Regions from separate parts of the Paenibacillus sp. DCT19 genome, predicted to be linked through region 2. Evidence: predicted binding sites of a transcription regulator. Region 2 holds the regulator's gene; each other region holds the start of a gene.
The links. The regulator LexA, encoded in region 2, represses DNA repair genes until DNA is damaged. The targets are predictions, from matches to a motif close to CGAACATATGTTCG.

Region 1 (7,242 bases), 360 kb from region 2:
AAGCGTAATAATCTCGCGAGATTTCTTGTCCGCCTCTTCTTTCGCCTGCTGTTCGATGTCCTTGATCATTTGAGCCGTCTCGTGACGAACTTCCTGTTCTACGTTGGACAGTATGATACTGCGTGCATCTTCCATGGTGAGATTGGATATACGCTCCAATTCAGTCACCTGGTTTTTGTAGATCATTTCAATTTGCTGCTGTGTCTCATCAATACGTTTCTCTTTGTTAGCCACTTGCTCTTCTTTACGTTCGAGTGATTCCATCTTTTTATCCAGCGACTCTTCTTTTTGCAACAATCGTCTTTCTTGTCGTTGAATTTCATTCCGACGTTCACGAGTGTCTTTTTCAGCCTCGGCGCGAATGCGATGAATTTCATCCTTCGCTTCAAGCACCGTTTCTTTCTTCAGTGCCTCTGCCTCTTTTTTCGCGTTCTCCACGATTTGTACGGCAGCTTGTTCCGCACTAGAGATTTTAGCCTCTGCAAGAGATTTGCGAATAAAATATCCTACTCCGAACCCAATGAATAGCGCGGCTACAACGAGAGCGATCATGATTGCAGTGTACATACTGTTCACCTCCTCGTTGATTCCTCCAAGGCATTCCTTGGGTCAATTTTCAGTTTTCAAGCCTTACATATGTTTGGGAATAAAGATTACCTACGGCGATCCCCCGCCGATTTTCATTTCAAGTGTACATGTTCACCACGTACTATCCGCTCTCAAGCGAACCCATAATCATGAATGATTGAAATCTTAAGAACCGAAACCGCTTTTTTGGAAGGAAAAAGGGTTTCCATTTCAATAAGACTCATGTCCATTTTAGTATTTGACGAAAGAAATTGTCAAGAGAATGCGACATAGAGTGTCCTGTCTCCTAATCCCACAGTAAAGCGTCGTCATCATCAGGGTCTTTAGCCTCAGTTTCTTCAATTATACAATTAACGACACGACGCACCATATCCATCGGAAAACCACGCCGCATCAGAAAAGGAAGCGTTTTGCGTTTTTTCTCAGAAATGTCGCCTTTGACTTGGTTCCACTTCTTCCGCCCTGCGGTCAAAGCAGTCTCAAATTCTGTATCCCCACTCACAGTTTCCAAAGCTTCAGCAATTAGATCATTGGCAATACCCTTCTGACGAAGTTCTTGCCTTATCCACAGTTTTCCCTTCCGCTGACCCTCCATACGCTGACGTGTCCATTCCTTCGCAAATGCTTCATCATCAATTAATTTTTCCTGCTCCAGCCGATCTAGCACCTCTTCAATTAGCGGAGGTGCAAACTGCTTCTGCCGCAAGCGCTGGCTTAGTTCATGACGTGTACGTGGCTTGAATTCGAGATATCGCAAAGACTGAACATACGTCTGCTGACGCTCGTCAGCCACAACAATTTCCTCAAGATCCTTTTTTACAAATGTGTTGCCTCGGGTCAACCGATACTTAATCATTACATCTTCCAGAACAGTTATTGAGTACATCCCGAACTCGATCCGATATCGCGCGACTCGCCCCTTCAGCAACCGCTCAACCCGGGTAATGGTCAACTCCTCATGATCCGGAAATTGAGATAACCCCGTTAACTCTGCTTCTTCAATTAAATCTTCAGCATATTTGTCCATGCCTTAATCTCCTTTCATCGTTGATATATAGGTTCAACTAAAGAAGTTTAGTTGAACTTATATATCTCTGCTCTCTACAGGAGATCAGATATTATGATAAAAGGCCGGGAATTCAGCCCGGCCTTATCTTATAGAGTTAGCGTGCCAACAGCCTCTGTCCCATGGGACAGAGGCTGTTGGACAATGCGAGCCACAAACCTGTTTCCTGAGCACAGTCAAGTCACAATCAGACAAGCCTCAGGAGTTCAGTAAATTACTCGTTGATTTCAAACAATTCTTGTTCTTCTGCTTCTTCTTTTTGCTGGTCCTCAGCCGTTGGTGTAGGAACCACTGTCGTTAAATTGCTTGCTTCACGAATTTTTTGCTCAATCACTTGAGCAATTTCTTTGTGCTCTTTCATGAATTGCTTCGCATTTTCACGACCTTGTCCCAGACGCTCGCCCTCATAGGAATACCATGCACCACTTTTGTTAACGATATCTAGTTCTGTACCGATATCAATGATACTACCTTCTCTAGAGATACCCTCACCGTACATGATATCCACTTCAGCTTGTTTAAACGGTGGTGCTACTTTATTCTTAACAACTTTTACACGTGTACGGTTACCGATAATGTCATTGCCTGATTTGATACTTTCAATCCGACGAACATCCAATCGAACTGTGGAGTAGAATTTCAAGGCACGACCACCAGGTGTTGTTTCAGGGTTACCAAACATAACCCCAACTTTTTCACGAAGCTGGTTAATGAAGATTGCGATTGTTTTGGATTTGCTGATCGCACCCGACAATTTACGCAACGCCTGTGACATCAGACGTGCCTGCAAACCAACGTGAGAATCTCCCATTTCGCCTTCAATTTCAGCTTTTGGTACCAATGCAGCAACGGAGTCAATAACGATAATGTCCACAGCTCCACTGCGAACGAGTGCTTCTGCAATTTCAAGCCCTTGCTCACCCGTGTCTGGCTGAGACAGAAGCAATTCATCAATGTTAACACCAAGTTTACTTGCATATTGAGGATCAAGAGCATGCTCGGCATCGATGAATGCAGCTTGTCCTCCTACTTTTTGCACTTCAGCAATCGCATGGAGTGCTACAGTTGTTTTACCAGAAGATTCAGGTCCATATATTTCAACAATCCGGCCTTTAGGCAAGCCGCCTGTTCCTAATGCAATATCCAGAGCCAAGGAACCACTGGGGATAATTTCCACTTGCATGTGAGTCGACTCACCCAGTTTCATGATGGATCCTTTACCAAATTGCTTCTCTATTTGACGGAGCGCCATATCAAGCGCGGCACGACGGTCTGACAATATGCTCACACCCTTTACTGTTTATAAGATAATGATACCTTGTTTTAACACGTTTGCCAAGCTTTTTTTCGAACATACATTCGTTTTTTTATCAAGGCCGAGGCGCCTCTTCCTCAAGCAAACCTGGAATTAAACAGAAAAAAGAACCGTAAACAAGGCTACTACGCCTGATTCTACGGTTCTTCCGTCTGTTAAAAGTATACTTGTTTTGCACTGTAAAAGCAAACCAAGCGGAAGAACTAATCTAGTTCAACCAGCTTGCGCCACAATCGATACAAGATAGACTTGGTTGAACGGATGCGAACCGTTTCCCGATTACCGTTAATACGCAGTTCATGAATTTCCGTCTCTTTGCCGCGTTCGGCTAGAGCAATGAAGACGAGCCCTGGGGGCTTACGCTCAGAATACCCAGGCCCTGCGACACCTGTAACAGCTAGTCCGAAATTAGCATCACCAATCATGCGCACCTGCTCTGCCAATACTTTAGCAACTTCAGGACTTACCGCTCCGGGTGCATCTTCCCCCTCCAGATAATCATGAGGAACGTTCAGCAGTTTTTCTTTCATCTCATTGGAGTAACATACAATTCCGCCTTTGAGAATTGCAGCACTGCCAGGAATTGATGTCAGGCTCTGCATGACAAGCCCACCTGTACAGCTCTCAGCAGCACTAAGAGTCAGCCCCATATCAGCCATCATCGTAACAATCGTATACTCAATAGGCACATCGTCACTAGCGTACAGATGCTCTGGCAAACGCTCACGAATCTGAACCTCCATCGCATCCAGCTTCACCTTCGCCTCTCCCTCATTAGGTGCTTTGGTAGAGACACGCACGGTAACCTCCCCTTCGCTTGCGTACGGTGCAATTGTAGGATCCGTCTGTCCGTCGATCAGATCAAGCAGACGATCCTCCAACGCCGACTCCCCTATACCTGCAAACTTCAGCATTCTGGAATAGATCGGCATCTCTTCTGTCAGAACATGCTGGAAGAGCCATGGCTTAACCTCCTGCTCAAACATCGGAATCAGCTCTTTAGGCGGTCCAGGCATAACAACATAATGTTTTCCATTGTCCGAGATGGCATTTCCCGCTGCAAGCCCCGTCTCGTTAGCTAGAGGCGTTCCCCCTTCGATAACAATAGCCTGACGACGATTATTCTCGGTCATAGTAACATTGCGATCCCTGAAAAAGCCTTCTATTTTGTCCATCGCTAGTCGATCTATATGCAGCTTACGACCTAATACTTCAGCCAAAGCATCCTTCGTAAGATCATCCTGTGTTGGCCCAATGCCACCGGAAAATAAAATTACATCTGCACGACCCTGAGCAATGCGGATCGCTTCACTAAGGCGACTTAGATTGTCTCCAACAACTGTTTGGAAATATACATCAATTCCGATCGCGGCTAATTCGCGAGACAAATATCTCGCATTGGTGTTCACAATCTGTCCAAGCAATAGCTCTGTGCCAACCGCAATGATTTCTGCCTTCATTCTGTATCCTCCTGTACACGCTGTGAGTATTCAAAGGGCAATAGGATGTTTTCCTATTGCCCTTAGTACTAATTGTTCCTTCTAAATTACCCGTTTTCCGGAACGATTACGCTTTTGATAAATTAAGCAAATTTTTGTTTTTAATGAAATAATCAATTCCTGACCAGATCGTTATAATCGCTGCAGCCCACACTGCGATAACATCCACGTGAATCCCCGTGTAAGAGAACGGGAAATTATTCAGCAGAAGTAATACAATAGCTACAATTTGCACAACGGTTTTTAGCTTACCCCAATTGCTTGCCGCTACAACAGATCCATCGAGCAATGCAATCTGGCGAAGACCTGTTACTGCAAATTCACGGCTAATGATTACGACAGCAATCCAGGAATCTAACTTGCCCATTTCCACGAGCGAAATGAGTACAGCAGTCACTAACAGCTTGTCCGCCAAAGGATCAAGCAACTTGCCTAGATTAGTGACCATATTGTTCTTGCGCGCCAAGTAACCATCGATTCCGTCTGTACTTGCTGCAATGACAAAAATGACAGCCGCAATCAATTGATTATAAGGAAGCGAGAAGCTTCCAAGCTGCAACGGCTCTGGATAAAATGGAAAATCCACGAGCAGAAACACCATCAAAAAAGGGATTAAGCAAATTCGTGCAAGCGTAATCCGGTTGGGTAAATTCACAAGACGCCCTCCCTCTTATCCTCCAATAACTCCAAACACTCATCTTTATCCCAGGACATCATCGAAACCTGTAATTCGTACAGTCACTTCAGCAAAATGCCTCACTATGTAAAAACGCAAAAATAAAGTCCACCGTTCAAACGTAAATGCGTTTTAAACGTTCCGGTGACTTCCAGAAAATGTACTGCTTATCACAAAGTCAGCAAACGATGATGACTGGGCTAATATGATTGATTGCCAGCAATGCACACTTAGTATAATATACGCCCATTATAGTGTCAAAAAACGCCTGTGAATTTCAAGCGTCCTGAACGCCTGGCTTATTTAAAGTTGGTATACTGCAGATCTAATGGTAGATTGGCACCATTCAACATTTGCATTACCGCTTGCAAATCATTCTTACTTTTTCCAGTTACCCGTAGTTGATCACCCTGAATCTGACTCTTCACCTTCATTTTGGAATCACGGATCAAAATATTGATTTTCTTAGCAATATCCTGGTCAATTCCTTGTTTGAAGCTCAGACGTTGGCGAACAGTTCCAGAAGAAGCGGGTTCCACTTTGCCATAATCAATGTTCTTCAGCGGAAGTCCTCGTTTAGCCATCTTCGATTGCAACACATCAATGACAGACTTAAGTTTGGTCTCGTCATCAGACAAAATCGTTAAAGCATCTTTGTCCAATTTCAAGCTGCTCTTGCTGCCCTTAAAATCATAACGAGTGCCTATTTCCTTTTCCGTTTGTGTTACGGCATTAGTCAGTTCCTGCAAGTCCATCTTGGACACGATATCAAATGAATTTTCTGAACTCAAACCGGTCACCCTTTCAGTTAGCATATGTTCTGTGTAACATTATAGAGGATACCCTATTGAAAAGTCTAATTTTAGAGAAGATACACAACAGAAAAAGCATTCTTGACCCTCCATGGTTGGCTGATCAAGAATGCTTTTTCCTACTGTTGCCTAAAAGCCTAATACCTGCTGCGGTTTGGTTGTCTGAACATATCAAGCACACCCAAAATTACATGCGCAAGTCCAAACCCCAAAATTCCGTAACCCCAAGCGCTCGGGGTTAAATAGTACCCCAGGAGGCTGACAATAATCCCTAAACCTGTAACGATCCAGCTGACTGTCATAGCCTTCCACCTCGCTTCACCGAAGATTAACTGCAAGTTAAGACCACGTTAGTGTCCCCCGCAGTGACTTCGGTTATTCGCCAGTGGCTGTGCCTTCGCTTCCGTCCGTTGATGTAGGGTCTGCGTTATCCGTTGTCGTAGCAGCACTGTCCTCTCCAAGCTGCAAACGGATCCGATTCGTGGCTTTACCGTCTGTTACCACTTGTCCGCCTACCTCAATCGTCGTCGCCGAGGCACGACCGGATTTAATGTAAAGACCTGTGCTATCCAGGTTAAACGTAAATGAGTTTCCATCAGCAGTCATGCCGAATTGCAATTTTTCGCCGCTGGAATTTTCACCTTTGTATACCTCAAGCCAACTCTCACCTGACGCATTAATCGTTACAGTCACAGGCTGTCCTGCACTTCCACTTACTTTGAAGTTCGTAATATTGCCTGATTTGCCATCTTCAGTCACAGCTACCCCTGTAGGTGGAGTAGTAGGCTCCTCCTCCGTATCCCCTGGAGTTTGGCCCTCGGAATCATCGGTTTGTTCACCTGTCTGTCCTATATCTTCTTGACCCCCACCGTTACCACCAGCACTACCTTCATCCCCACCTGTTTCCGTAGATGGCGGATTAGCCGCCTGTCCGTTATCTGCAGGTTGATCCGGTTTATCATCTGGTTGCTGCTGGCTATCCGTAATCTTCGTATCATCCAGACTTGGAGTTTCATCCCCACCCTTGTTCGAAGACCAGAAGGCATAAAGCAATACAACGATTAATAACGGGAATGTCCACATAAGAGCAACTGACATCCAACGATTGTTCCGTTCAACCGGACGACTGGAACGCTTCTGAATGACAGGCTCCATTGTCGCCTCAGTTTCCTCTGCCGGTACATCCTTTTTGTGACCCTCTAACAGCTCATCAGGGTTCAGTCCAACCGTTTCCGCATAGGTTTTAATGAACGCACGGACATAAAAGCTACCGGGAAGTACCTTAT
Region 2 (7,242 bases):
AATATTCTTAATCTTTGAACTCCAAACCAGCCGACCCGAGTCTGGAAATATTGGAAAATAAAATAGCCATTTCGCTCGGGGATAAATCAAAATCCCGTTGTATCCAAAGCTGTAACGAACCAATATATGCTGAGGCCAAATAGGAGAATAAATAGAGCTGTTTCACAGGAATGTCAGTTGGTTTGAGATGACGATACTTCATTAAGTAAGTGGATTGAAATTGATTTTTTAGAAGATTAGACATTTGCTTCGTGAATCCAGTTGAATCAACTGAACCCATGAAAATTCGAAAAAAACGTTCGTGTAGCTGGACAAATTCAAAGGGACGTACAAATCCGACAGGTGGATCAACAAATGGCTCTCGCCCTCCGTTATGATATCCGAGTTTCTTAATGATACTGTGGTATTCCTCTAAAATTTCATTTTTAAGCTGTTCCAGAAAATCGTTCATGTCCTGATAGTGCACATAAAATGTACCCCTATTTAATCCTGCTTGATCAGTGAGCTCTTTAACCGTAATGTTCTCCAGCGGTTTATTCAATGCCATATCAAACAGCGCTTCCCTTAGAACTTCGCGCGTGCGTAAACTTCGACGATCCATTTTTGCGTTCATGGCTTCCTCCTGAAATACAAAAAATTCAGTGTTTATTAATCACAATGATGCTGAGTGTTGATTATTGAACATATCGACAATGGATGGTCATTACAAATGATTACTTTGACATTATAATGGCTCAAGACAAAGTTATTCAACACGATGTTCAATAAGGGGGAAGGAAACATGAATAAATCGATACCTAAAAAAGAAAACAGAGCACTCATCCTTGCTCTCTTGGCTATTATTCCAGGCATGATGATGGTTATGATCAATAGCACAGCAATGAATGTGGCTATTCCAAATTTGAGTGAGGGATTTAATGTACCCTTTGAAACCCTTCAATGGGTTATTACCGGATACATGCTAGCTATGTCAGTGACTATACCATTGGCTGGTTGGTTTTCGGACAGATTTGGTTCAGGGAGGGCCTTTCTGTATACTGTTATTTTGTTTGTTTTAGGATCGTTATTATGCGCTATGGCTAAGGATGTTAATCAATTAATTATCTATAGAATTGTGCAAGGTTTAGGGGAGGCATGATCCAACCGATGGGTATGGCAATGATCTTTCGTTTGGCGCCAGCTGATCGAAAAGGCCAAGTGATGGGGATGTTAGGTATACCCATGTTAATAGCACCAGCCTCAGGACCCATACTGTCCGGTTGGCTGCTTGAATTTATCAGTTGGCATTGGATTTTCTGGATTAACCTCCCCATAGGCCTTATAACGATTAGTTTAATTCTACGTTTTCTTTTAAAGGAAGATTCGGTACAAAAGACTGAAACAAACAGCACAAGCTTAGATGTTGTTGGACTGCTCATAGCTCCAACATCATTTGTGTTACTGGCGTTAAGCATTAATTTGAATTTGGATGCCTGGATCGTGTGGGGAATGGGATTAGTAGGTGTTTCTCTATTAGTATGGTTGTGGTTTCATGAAACGAAACATCCTAACCCTTTATTAGAGCTCCGTGCTTTCAGAGAAACTCGCTTTCGAAGAGGAATGGTTGTAAGTTGGATACAATACATCGCGCTGAATGGTTCCATTGTATTTATTCCACAATATTTACAACACTTCAGGGGTTATAGTCCTCTCGATGCTGGAATTGTCATGAGCATGTTGGCAGTAACTTCAGGTCTACTCATGCCAATAGGAGGAAGATTGTTCGATCGTGTGGGGATTCGACCACTTGCAAGCTCGGGATTAGGAATCATAGGGTTGGCTCTAATGATCCTGTCGCAAATTTCTACTGAGGCAAACGGTTTAGTTATTGGAGGTATTGTTGGATTACTTGGCATTGGAATGGGGCTATGTATGATGTCGTTGAATACGTATATTTTGCAATCAGCTCCATCTGAATCCGTCAATCGTGTTACACCTCTGACATCAGCCAGCGCTAACCTCATCATTCCTCTGTCGATTGCTGGATTGGGGCAATTTCTTGCCCTCCGATCGAGAATATCGGGCGTAGAAAGTTCAAGACAACCTATTGCCGAAACGATGACAGCTTATGCAGATACTTTCTTACTAGCCGCAAGCGTAGCGATAGGTGGAGCCCTCTTCAGTTTATTACTAAAGTCAAACGTTAAAAAATGATATTCAAATTGTATCAAGTCGCCAGATTGGCGACTTTTTTTGTTTTATCTGCCTTAGTCCTCTATAAATAATGAATGTATATTCCTACAACATTTAATAAAGTTTACTTATAATTTTATGTAGGTTATATTTTAATATGTAACAATAAGTATAATTTTAGATTTTTGGGGGATCTCATGAAATTTATTTTACCATTAGTAGTAGTCATGTTAGTTGTAATAGGAATTATAGTAGGTCTACAATTATCTAGTTCCCATAAAGAATCAGTCAGTGAAAAGCAATTCAATACAACTTCACATAGCATACATATCCTTAAGGATGAGGCTCTCGCAGGTACTTCATCCACCAAACTGATCAGTGTTCCTACAGAGTTTAATCAGGTAAAAATAGATTTTATAAACTCAGGCTCGAAGCCGTTTACGTTTACCTTAAACCAGGGGACGATCTCGGGTCATGCGCCAATGTCTGGCACGGTTCCAGCAGATGGTGGGATCCATACGTTTTCTAGTGAAGAGGCGTGGTCAACTGGAGAGTATTATCTGAATGTTTCATCTGCGCAAAATATGTCAGGTACTGTGAACGTGGATCTATCGAAATAATTACATAAAGATGAATGTATGATAACTCAACCTACAGCCTGTGGCTGATAGGTCTTTTTTATTAATTTAAGCAAATATGGACATCAAAAAACAAATAAATTTTTGGTAGACGGGTTAAGTATATAAGTGTAAATATCATTATTGGCTTCTATGCTTACTGTGTGATTCAAAAATTGTGCAAATGTTTTAACAGTATTAAGTATGTTGAAAGTTTCATATGAATGAGTTATAATTCATTTATATTTTGAACAATTTAATTTTTAAAAATTAAAAAACTCATTAATTGGAGATGTTAATATGAATCAAGCAAAGCAACTTGTTTCCGAACAACGGACATTTTTTTATACAGGTCAAACTAAAAACGTTGAATACCGCATCCATGCTCTTCAGCAACTAAGAGCAGGAATTGAGAAATATCAGCAACGCATATTAGATGCATTACGTGCTGATCTGAATAAATCTGAGGCTGAGGCATACGGATCTGAGATTCGAATCGTACTGGGTGAATTAGATTTTGCATTGGAGCATTTAGCGGAGTGGGCTACGCCTAAATCTGTACCTACAGCTGCAGCGATACCTGATGGAGTAAGTATCATATACGCTGAACCGTACGGAGTTGCGCTAATTATTGCACCTTGGAACTATCCATTCCAACTGGCATTTGGGCCACTCATTGGAGCGATTGCAGCGGGTAACTGTGCCGTTATTAAGCCATCTGAATTAACACCAACGGTTTCTCGTCTGATTAATGATCTGATTCAGGATGTATTTCCTAGAGAGTACATTGCAGTTATGGAAGGTGAAGTTGAGACAAGTACAGAACTGTTGAATGAACATTTTGATTATATTTTCTTTACAGGTAGTACTGGTGTTGGGCGTATCGTCATGAAAGCTGCTGCCGAACATCTAACTCCGGTTACGTTGGAACTGGGGGGCAAAAGTCCGGTCATTGTTCACAAGGATGCGGATCTGAAGCTTACGGCTCAACGTATTGTACGTGGTAAATACCTCAATGCTGGACAAACCTGCGTAGCACCAGATTATTTGTTTGTACATGAACAAGTGCACGATGAATTGATTGCATTAATTCAAGATGAAATTCAGGACAAATTCGGAAATGATGTAATGAAGAACCCGGACTTCCCGCATATTGTTAATGCCCGTAACTTTGATCGAGTGTCGAAATTCCTTGAGGATGGTAAAGCGTTGATTGGTGGTCGTTCTGAACGTGATAAACTACTTATTGAGCCTACTGTATTGGGTGATGTGGACTGGAGTTCAGCGATAATGCAGGAGGAGATTTTTGGCCCAATTCTTCCGGTTATGACTTATCAAGATCTTAACCCCGTGTTAGATGAGATTGTCCGTCGGCCTAAACCGTTGGCACTATATCTCTTCACACAAGATGAGCAATTACAGGAGCAAGTTCTGAACCAAGTGTCCTTTGGTGGAGGTTGTATTAATGATACGTTATCTCATATGACTTCACATTACCTGCCATTTGGAGGCGTAGGGGAGAGTGGTATGGGTTCGTACCATGGACAGCAAAGTTTTGATGTGTTCTCCCATCACAAAAGTATTATGAAACGTACCCAGTAATAATCTTGGAAGTTGCAACGTAAAAAAGAGGTTGTCCTAAAAATTAGGACAACCTCTTTGTGTATTTCATTTCATGTGTGATTATTGAAATCTGAAAATCAAATCTTATTAATGAAGATCGCGGAAAAGACCTATAACTTTACCTAAGATGCTAACATGTTTCAAACGAAGCGGTTCAAATGTGGCGTTCTCCGGCTGAAGACGAATATGATCCTTCTCCTTATAGAAGGTTTTTACTGTAGCTTCGTCGTCCTCAGTCATGGCAACAACGATATCACCGTTATCAGCAGTTTGCTGCTGACGTACAATCACGTAGTCCCCATTAACAATACCTGCTTCAATCATACTATCCCCAACAACAGAAAGCATAAATACCTTTTGTTCGCCTACATAATGAGTAGGAAGAGGGAAGTAGTCCTCAATGTTCTCGGTTGCTGTGATTGGAACACCGGCAGTTACTTTACCCACAACAGGAATGCGAGCAACGCTGTGTGCGAACTGGTGGGAGTGCTCTGATTCCTCTTGGCTTAACAATTCGATAGCTCTTGGTTTCGTTGGGTCTCTTCTAATGAGACCTTTCTTCTCCAAACGATCCAAATGTCCGTGAACCGTAGAGCTGGAAGCTAGTCCAACCGCTTCTCCAATTTCCCGTACGGAAGGAGGATACCCCTTCAACCGGACTTCATTGCGTATAAACTCCAGAATAGCCTGTTGCCTGCTGGATATCTTCGACATACCGTATCAACCCCATTTAGTAACGTTTGGGAAAATTATAACATAGAACCTCCGTTCGTACAAACATAAGTTCTAAATAAAATGGGATAAAATCAAGAAATTTGCTACAAAAAGATGGAATTTCGAGCATAGATAATAAATCCTGTGACTTAGGGAACAACCTAGGGAAGATTTAAGTCGGAAATAAAGCGAGAAAAAAGCGAACAATTGTTCCGAAAAAGTTGTTGAACAAAACAAATGTTCGTGTTATATTGTTTTCAACAGATAGGAACAAACGTTTGGAGGTCGATTTTTAATGAGATATTCAACTTATCAAAGTATTTATGAACCAGTAAATTCCGAAGCGGTTAAGACTAACATAGGTAATCTCCAGAAATCATTCGCACAGCTGAAGATGCCAACCTGGATTTTGAAACTGTCTTTGGTGGCTTTCATTATAATTGTTGGATGCAGTACAGTGCTTACAGTATTTGCTGGGAATGAGAACGATTTGTTGCCCGGTGGCAAAATCGCAGTTTCTGAGGGAGATACGTTATGGAGTATTTCTGTAGATTACAAACCGGAAAGCATGGATACGCGCGTATATATAGAAGCAATTAAGCAAGTGAATCAACTTCAATCGACTACAATTCGAGCTGGACAAGTGTTGGTTTTGCCCCAGATTTCCCAATAAAGAGTAGATTCTAACTAGTCAGCAACCACCGACCTTGACAACCCGTCCCGATCATGTCAAAGTTAATATGACTTTGTAATTTTGGAGGGGACAAGATTGGATATAGATAGCCTAGTAGCACGTATTAACGAATTGGCTCGCAAACAAAAATCTACTGGTTTATCAGAGGAAGAGCTTGCTGAGCGTGCAAAACTTAGAGAGATTTATTTGAACAACATCCGCAGCAATTTCAGACAACAGTTAGATTCCATTGAAATTGTGGATGATGAGAAAGATCAAGGCCGCCAAGGCAAACTCAAACACTAGAGAAACCTAATGATATCATTACGATATTTAGGTTTCTTACTGTTATTTTGAGAATGCTGTTTTTTTAGATAAGGGGGAACTTTTGGTTTACAGTCATGTAAGCCGATACAAAGACAAAATAAGGGGGATTCTCATGGCTCGTTCGTTCGAGAGAACGGTTCGCAAAAATTCTAAGCAGTTGAATCATCAACGCAAAAAGAATGGTCAACAAGTTTCAGGTACACCAGGTGTCGATATTTTTAAAGGTCGCAGCCTGTTGTTCCCTATATTCTTGATTGGACTTGCGTTTCTGTATCTATTTATGAGTACATTTCTTGTTAAAGCTCCAATGACAACTTGGGATTGGGTTACCATGCTGCTGTACGTATTTTTGGCTGTAATCTTTCTTCTCCGTCGTCCTTACCTTAAGATTGGAAACAGCACAATTGCGACGATTAAAGGTAACCGTGAGCGGTCAATCGGTGTTGACGATATCGTGAAGTTCCGAATTGAGCCTGGTACAGTTGTCATTGAGCACAACGGTCGTGGTAAGAGATGGGTATTCACTAAATTGTTGAATCGTTACGATACAGATGCGATTACCGAGCGTCTTCTGAGATTTGCCAAGTCGCATCAGATTACTGTGGAAACTTACGAGAAAAAGTAATTACTGCATAAAGGGGAAGATGACCGTAATGACGTTAAAAGCAATTTTGTTCGATCTAGATGATACATTGTTATGGGATGAGCGCAGTGTCAGAGAAGCTTTCCATGAAACTTGTCTTGTAGCTGCGGCAGAGACGGGTGTTGATCCGGCTGCACTTGAAGAAGCTGTTCGTAATGAAGCACGGAATCTGTATGAATCCTACGAGACATTTGCGTTCACCAAGATGATTGGAATTAATCCATTTGAGGGTCTATGGGCTAACTTCACAGGTGGAGATCAACCTGAGTTCCGTCAGTTAGAGCAGCTTGCGCCTGCGTATCGTAGAGATTCATGGTATCGTGGTCTCTTGAAAATGGGTGTAGACCGTCAAGATCTTGCGGACAGATTGGCATCCCAGTTTGGGGCAGAGCGTAGATCTAGACCTCATATCTATGAGGAAACGATCGATACGTTAAGTCATCTTAAAGGAAAGTTCAAACTTTTGCTTTTAA
Region 3 (7,242 bases), 1.4 Mb from region 2:
ATATGGCGGAGAGAAGCACGGTTATACGGGACCAGTGCTGTACGGTGATTTGGCTTTGGAGCCACATTCACTAGTTCGTCGATTGACCAAGGGAGCTCGCAAGGCTGAATTAACGGCAGAGCAGCTAGGCTTGTTGGATGCAGATCATATTTTTATCACCTTTGATAATGAAGATGGTCAAAAAATGGGTCTCAAATATCTATCTTCCCCAGTCTGGAACAGCCTGCGTGCCGTACAGAACAAGCGCGTATATGAGGTGGATTTTCTAAGCTGGATGAATTATGGGCTGCTGTCCAACCGCAAGAAGATTAATGATGTACTGCATTTCTTAGGGAGTGTCTGAAAACTCCGAAGGACGCAGATTTTGCCGAATTTTCGTTCCATGCCAGGAAGTTTTCCGCAGGCGTGCCGAGGCACGTCAAGGGAAAGTGACGCAGCAGGGGGCGAAAAGGGGGTAAAAGATGCACTTCAGTGAGTTTTCAGACACGACCTAGGCTAAACGCTTGTGTGTGTTGCATCATAGAAGTTGTCCTATGCACAGATATGGTTGATGTGTTAAAAAATACCCATGCTCAAATACCGTTCCCCGGTATCCGGCGCAATGCAGAGCACCCGGTGCCCTGGGCCTAATTCCTTCGCGATGCGAAGGGCAGCCCACACCGAAGCGCCAGATGAAGGGCCTAGTAGCAGCCCTTCCCGGGCAGCAAGCTGCCGCATCGTATCCAGTGCGTCCTCATCGGACACCTGGATGATGGCATCCCATATGTCGGTATTGAGAATGTCCGGAATGAACCCCGGACTTGTACCGACAAGCTTGTGCGGTCCAGGCTCGCCGCCGGACAGCACTGGTGAACCTTTGGGCTCGACTGCATAGATGTGGATGCCAGGCAATTGTTTGCGTAATTCTTCTCCAGTCCCTGTAATGGTACCGCCGGTTCCAGCTGTTGCGATGAATGCATCCAACTTTCCGTCCATCTGCTCTATAATTTCAGGAGCGGTGGTGATGCGATGAATATCTGGGTTTGCCTGATTCTCGAATTGCTGAGGAATGAAGCTTCCGGGCAAGCTCGCATGAAGCTCTTTCGCTTTGCGAATAGCACCAGGCATCCGCTCGTCTGCGGGAGTAAGGACGACTTCTGCGCCATATGCCTTAAGGATGTTAATCCGTTCCTTCGACATATTATCAGGCATGACCAGAATGGCTTTGTAGCCTTTGGCTGCCGCGTTCATAGCCAAGCCAATTCCCGTATTACCGCTGGTTGGCTCAATAATGGTCGCTCCAGGAAGCAGCAGTCCGGCTTGTTCAGCCTGGTAAATCAGGTTGTAGGCCGCACGATCCTTAACACTTCCGCTTGGATTAAAATACTCTAGTTTAACGTACACCTCGGCAGAATCGCTGCCCGTGAGCCGGCTCAGCTTGACAGCTGGGGTGTTACCGATGAGTTCGGTGACATCGGCGGCAATGCCTGTATATTTTCTGGATGGTTGTATAGAATTTGAATCCATAAGTCAACTCCTTGATAGATAAGACGTTGGGACGTGTCTTGTTTGGTTCATAAACGATTCGAGTTCATGTCTTATTGGAATGGTTGGATATGTCTACTCCATCTTAATGAAAGTGACCTTGAGAGGTCAACCTATTTGGTTAAGCTGGTTAAGTCGAGCTGAAGCCTTACGAGGGGGAAGAAGTGTATAAATGTTACCTGTAAATGGAAAAGAAGAACAGGTGGGCAGAGCCTGTTATTGTTATGTCTACAGAATCTACCCTCTTGTATGTAAAGATCAAGATTGTGTTAGATCCGTTTGCAGATGGCGGCTCAGCTCTTTTTTTACTTCATTACGTGCAAATGTCCACAGCATATAGAACCGTTGCCAGTATCCTCTGCATAGGTACACCGTCTCGATCCCCTCAGTTTGCCTTTTTTCCTCCAGTACTTTGACTCCGCGCGTTCTCATCTGTTGGCGAAGGTGCAGCATCTCTTGAAGTACATCATTCTGAATGTTTGTTAACGAGAGGATGTATACCTCGGGCATCTTCAGCAGTAACGTGTCTAGTGTGTGAATATCTCGTTCAAGTACATCAAGAAGCAATGTGCGAACAACGAGACCTTTGATTAGGCGATGATCCTCATCCGCAGGGGATGGGGCGGAAGGAGAGGATGACATAAGTTCACTTCCTTATCCTATAATTGGAATTTTACATTTACAGAACGTATGTTCTTATATTATAATCAATATATGCAATATAGATACGTATGACAACAGAGAAATATTGGAAGCAGGCAATCAGATGAATAGCTGTGGAGATCTGACTGAATGTGCAAGCGTCCATTAGAAGATAGTTCGGAGCTGAGAGAAAGGGACAGGCTCTCTCCAAAATTTAGGTATAATTTTAGTGTGCAGAAGGAAACATAAGGCATAAGTAACCGGGATTGATGATGTTACGCAGGCTTTGACCATGGATGGTGCACGGCGGAGTTGGTCGGAAAGTGAATCTAGTACAATTGAATAACTGTAAATGAATAAGTACAAGTGAACACAGTAAAAGATAGAACGATTTTGATAAACAACAAGAATGAATAAATGAATACGCTGAAATGCAACAAATTGCGGTAGGAAGCCAGAGAAGAAGGAATCCTCCAACGTATTCTTTGGCTTCCTGATGACAGGCAATAAAAAAGCTCTGCCTTGGGCGGCAGAGCCTGTGGAATACTGCCGATTCAGCGGCAGTCAGATGATGTGTTCAGACTTGAATACAACGCTTCAAGCGAAAGCTTAAGCAAGGTATTGTGGTTTCTCGTAAAGAGCTTCTTTTTCCAAGATGACCTTATAAGGTCGTTCTTTACCCTTCAGAGAAGGACCAATTGTAATGAGTGGTACAGCCGGTTTGTGGAAACGTTCCTCTTCCTTAGGTTCCGGAACCGGTCGTGATGATTCGGGCGCAGAACTGAGGCGTACCTTTTTCTCGCTGCCCCAGCGCTTGCTTATTTTTTTCATTTCCGGTCTCATTCCGGGTCGCCTCCTAACAAATCGTTGATGGCGTTGAACAGTTGACGGTTCTGAAGGTCAATCTGCTGGAATATCGCCTCATCCGCTTCAATATGACCAATGATATGCACCGTAATGACATACCTCTTGGCTACAGGATAGCATAGCAGATATTCTTTCTCAAGGTAATCGTCGTATAGATTGATTTTGATTTTATTTTCGCGGTAAGAATCAATGACCAGTATTCGCTTTGGATCGTCAGGTTGTTTGTCATCATTAGCAGATAAGTCATATTTTCTTCCCGGTTCCCCAACATTACCACATAATTGCTCTATATAACCACGATCATCTGTACGGTAGATGGCTGTACCTCTAACAGCGAATGGAGATTGAGATACAAAGGCAGTTCGTAGTGCGTCGCTCATTCGCTCCAGCATCTTGTCATCTGCTCTGCGGGTGCGCAGCAATTCCCTAAAGAATCGCAGCAGCTTGAGCAGCTGCACCCGCGCCTCTCCTTCGGTTCGTTTGTGTTTCTCAATGATTCGCTCCATCTCAGGATCGCTCCAGCGTCCCTGTTCTTCAATGCTGTCCGCAATTTTGGAGCAAGCTACGGAGACGGCTGGCGCCCATTTCCCATCTGATCGAATTTCATATACCAATGGATTTAACCCCAATAGATCTGTGGGCATACGTAAGCCTTCGACTTTTGCAGCGTCCTTGATATCTGTAATATCTTCAGGAAGAATGAAAAAAATACGTTTTCGTCCCAGACGTCCCATAAACAAACCCATTTCCAGCATTGTATTATCACGAACCGAGGCGTAGTACTTTCCACGGATTTTGGATATATCATCTGGATGGAAAATAAAAATGGCAAAGTCGGTTGTGCGTACTTCTGCTTCCAAATCATCCATTGTATAACTGCTTGGATTAAAAACCCCAGAGTACCAAGGGGTAACCTCGGCCGAGAAACGCAAGTTTTCGTGTACTGCTGCTGCAATCGGCTTCGCTTCCAGCGAGCAGCCAATAAACACTCTTGGCTTTAACGTTTTCATCAATCCGCCTCGCTTAAACGGTAGTGGGATTCAATTGTTATATTATACCATAAAAAGCAGAGTAAGTCTGAAAAACGTCTGTACCTGTTGCCGAATTATTTGAAATACATTTGCTACAGTGTATGTATGACGGGGGATTGATTCCTTTACTTTTCTTGAAAAAATAAAAAAAAGCCCCAATTTGTCACAGATGGGTGACTGGACAGTTATATTTGAAGCCATCGGTCATAGAATGAAGGAGCAGGTTGCACGATTAGTAAGATAACCTAGTACTGGTGTGGCTGTTTGACGGTTAATCAAGGACAGAGCCTGCTTTATGCACGTTTTTGCTGGGTCGGTTGTTTAGACCCACTCCCGTCGGTGTTATATAATAAAAGAACAAGCAAGTTAGCTTTGGTGTTTAAGCAGAATTGAATGATTACAGGTTTGGAGTCACGTTTTTGAACTTATATTCACACAGGAACGGAGAGTGCAGAACCCATCTGTAGAAGCGAAGCGCTCGCGTTTATCACAGGATTTTTCCTTTTAAAAAAAGGAATCACAAAAATCCGGGCATAACAGCGATCGAAAGAGGGTACTGCAATCGGAGTGGTTAGGTGTGAAACAAGGTGTTCAATGTTGTGCCTCTGTAATGTTTCAGTTCGTTTAACCAGACACAGCTAACCAACAAAAGATAGAAAGGATCAGGATACCATGAGTTCCCGAAGGACAATCTCCCCAAGGACAATCTGGAAACGTTACGATCTCTCATACACATAGCGCCCCTTGTAGAGTAAACCAACCGTAGTAAAAAAACGGCTGACTCTGCGAAAGAGGGGATTGGAAATGAAGATTCGAAGGACATATACGATGATTTCTTCCAGGCTTGCCTTTTGCAGGGTACGGTCGGTCTAAAAAACCAACCTACAAACTGTGAGGGAACCTGTATGAAGAGAACATCGTTAACAATGCAACAAGTGAAGACAGAAGCGGGCAAGCTGGCGATTATGCTGCTCGGTACATTTATTTTGGCGTTTGCCTACTATCACATTAATTTTCAGAATCATTTATCGGAGGGCGGATTTGTCGGTCTGGCCCTGTTAGGGAAATACGCAACAGGCTTATCTCCAGCAATTGGTATGCTGCTGCTGGACATTCCTGTCATGATTCTAGCCTGGTACCTTAAGGGCTGGAGATTCATGATTCAGGCGCTACTTGGTGTAGGTGCATTCTCCCTATTCTATGATGGCTTTGAACGATATTCTACACTAGTGATGTCGTTTAATGGGAACCTGTGGATTCCCGCAGTGCTATCCGGTGTGTTGACAGGGATAGGCGCAGGGATTGTGCTTCGATTTGGCGGAGCGACAGGTGGAGACGATATTCTGGCGGTGCTGGTAAGCCGCTGGAAGGGATGGAAGCTGGGAACAGTTTTCTTCGTCAGCGATGCATTTGTATTAGGATTGTCGCTTTTCTTTCTTCCGGTAAAAGAAACTTTATATACGATTCTGGCCGTATGGATTGCGAGTAAAGTCATCACGTACGTCGTGAGTATCCCGGCACGCGGAACGGTTGTTACAACTTCTGCTGTCAAACTGCCGATCCCATCGGTAGCGACCAAGGCTGTGAACGTTGCTTCACAACGCACTGCGGTAGCAAGAGGGGTAACACATTAACCATACGTTTCAGAACCATAGATGGATGAACGGTACAACAAGATATTGAATGAACAAAATCCCATTTGCCCGCAAGATCAGCGGCAAATGGGATTTTGTATTTAAGAACATATTTAGGATTTAATCGATGAAGCGATCTGTCCATCCTGGTTATGGATAATGGCTCGAATGTTCTGTTTATGGCTGAGTGCTTTGGCTGCATCCACGGCTTCTGCTTTTGTATCGAATGTGGACTGATAGGAGGGCTTTCCTTCCTCCTTAATCGCCCAGCCAGAATCTGTAGGCACAACATGAATGTTGTCATGACTCTTCGATGAGGCTACAGGTTCAGAGTGACGTCGCTCCGTAGAGGAGGATTGGCGAGGAGCTGATTTTTTTCCGGATGATGAGTTAGCGTTAGAGTTTTGGGATTCGGGATGATTCTCGCCCCACTCTTCGGCTTTCGCTGTAGCAATCGGAATAGCTCGTCCTTCCTCATAACCGTCCTCCAGCAGAGCATTAGCGATCTCAATAGCCTTATGTCGGATACGTGGCTCTAGATTTTTCATTGAGACAGGATAATCATGTTTGTTCCAAGGCATATGAATTCCCTCCTGTGCAATATTGGATTAGTTGTATATTACCCTCTCCGGGAAGGGATAAACGAATGGATTTTGTTTGAGAAGATGTGGCTGAGCTGATCTAGATAGAAGACGCTTCCTATACTTTTGAAGGAACGAGGGGTATAATGCTGTTCAGGTATTAATGCACTTCTTAGGAAAAATAAAGGAGATTTACATATGTTCAGTCTAAGCTTAGCGATTCCAATGGTATTTACCATGTTAATTCATGCAGCGGATAGTTTATCCTATGCTTTGCGTCTTGGTGGATTACGTACGCGTCGGATTGCACTAGCGATATCGTTATCTGGGATTTTATTGTTAGTATCACGTACGTCCAATATGGCTCAAGGGCCAATGGTAGGCAATCTGGTAGACACAGCTTCCAGTGGGGGAACAACAAATTTTGCAACACAGCTTCATTGGTTAATGGGGGCGGCTACGATCGGAACAGCACTTGCTATCCTTTGCTTTCCCACGATGGTGAAGCTGTCTTCCCGTATGGTTGTGCATTTTGAAGCAGCAGGTTCCATTCCAACGATGGTTCGCGGAATGCTGAAGCGTAGCAAGATGAAGAATGCGATGTATTATATTACTCCACCGTCATGGGTGATGGCGAAGCAATTAGTCCAACATGGCATGCCTAGACGTCTGATGACGTTGAACATTGCCGTGACGGCAATCTATACAACAGGTGTGCTCTCAAGTTTGTATGCGGCATACCTGTACCCTAGTCAGGCAATCGCTGCTTCCCAATCCACAGGATTAATCAACGGTATTGCAACCATTTTGCTCACGATTCTGATTGATCCACGCATTTCTCTTCTTAGTGACAAATCATTACGCGGTGAGATCAAGCTGGATCGGATGAACCAGATCTATGGCTGTATGCTTATATCCCGTTTGTTCGGTACGTTACTTGCACAGCTGCTGTTGATTCCTTTT

Region 1: the regulator LexA is predicted to act here: its motif matches at 3,003-3,016, upstream of recA (recombinase RecA).
Region 3: the regulator LexA is predicted to act here: its motif matches at 2,208-2,221, upstream of DMB88_RS19435 (YhjD family protein).

The regions. Positions count from the first base shown of each region.
Region 1 is NZ_CP029639.1:2,549,423-2,556,664, reverse strand. Features, by position in the region: gene rny (ribonuclease Y) at 1-567, opposite strand, end outside; gene DMB88_RS11490 (regulatory protein RecX) at 875-1,615, opposite strand; gene recA (recombinase RecA) at 1,869-2,933, opposite strand; gene DMB88_RS11480 (competence/damage-inducible protein A) at 3,173-4,429, opposite strand; gene pgsA (CDP-diacylglycerol--glycerol-3-phosphate 3-phosphatidyltransferase) at 4,536-5,123, opposite strand; gene DMB88_RS11470 (YajQ family cyclic di-GMP-binding protein) at 5,444-5,935, opposite strand; gene DMB88_RS30230 (hypothetical protein) at 6,094-6,258, opposite strand; gene DMB88_RS11465 (helix-turn-helix domain-containing protein) at 6,332-7,242, opposite strand, start outside.
Region 2 is NZ_CP029639.1:2,905,190-2,912,431, forward strand. Features, by position in the region: gene DMB88_RS13225 (TetR/AcrR family transcriptional regulator) at 8-613, opposite strand; partial or broken gene DMB88_RS13230 (MDR family MFS transporter) at 881-2,193, shown strand; gene DMB88_RS13235 (hypothetical protein) at 2,370-2,792, shown strand; gene DMB88_RS13240 (aldehyde dehydrogenase) at 3,090-4,391, shown strand; gene lexA (transcriptional repressor LexA) at 4,500-5,126, opposite strand; gene DMB88_RS13250 (cell division suppressor protein YneA) at 5,422-5,799, shown strand; gene DMB88_RS13255 (DUF896 domain-containing protein) at 5,896-6,105, shown strand; gene DMB88_RS13260 (hypothetical protein) at 6,239-6,751, shown strand; gene DMB88_RS13265 (HAD family hydrolase) at 6,780-7,242, shown strand, end outside.
Region 3 is NZ_CP029639.1:4,275,091-4,282,332, reverse strand. Features, by position in the region: gene DMB88_RS19445 (helix-turn-helix domain-containing protein) at 1-343, shown strand, start outside; gene cysK (cysteine synthase A) at 556-1,506, opposite strand; gene DMB88_RS19435 (YhjD family protein) at 1,783-2,166, opposite strand; gene DMB88_RS19430 (hypothetical protein) at 2,776-3,009, opposite strand; gene DMB88_RS19425 (nucleotide-binding protein) at 3,006-4,043, opposite strand; gene DMB88_RS19420 (YitT family protein) at 4,970-5,698, shown strand; gene DMB88_RS19415 (DUF2188 domain-containing protein) at 5,812-6,279, opposite strand; gene DMB88_RS19410 (lipid II flippase Amj family protein) at 6,478-7,242, shown strand, end outside.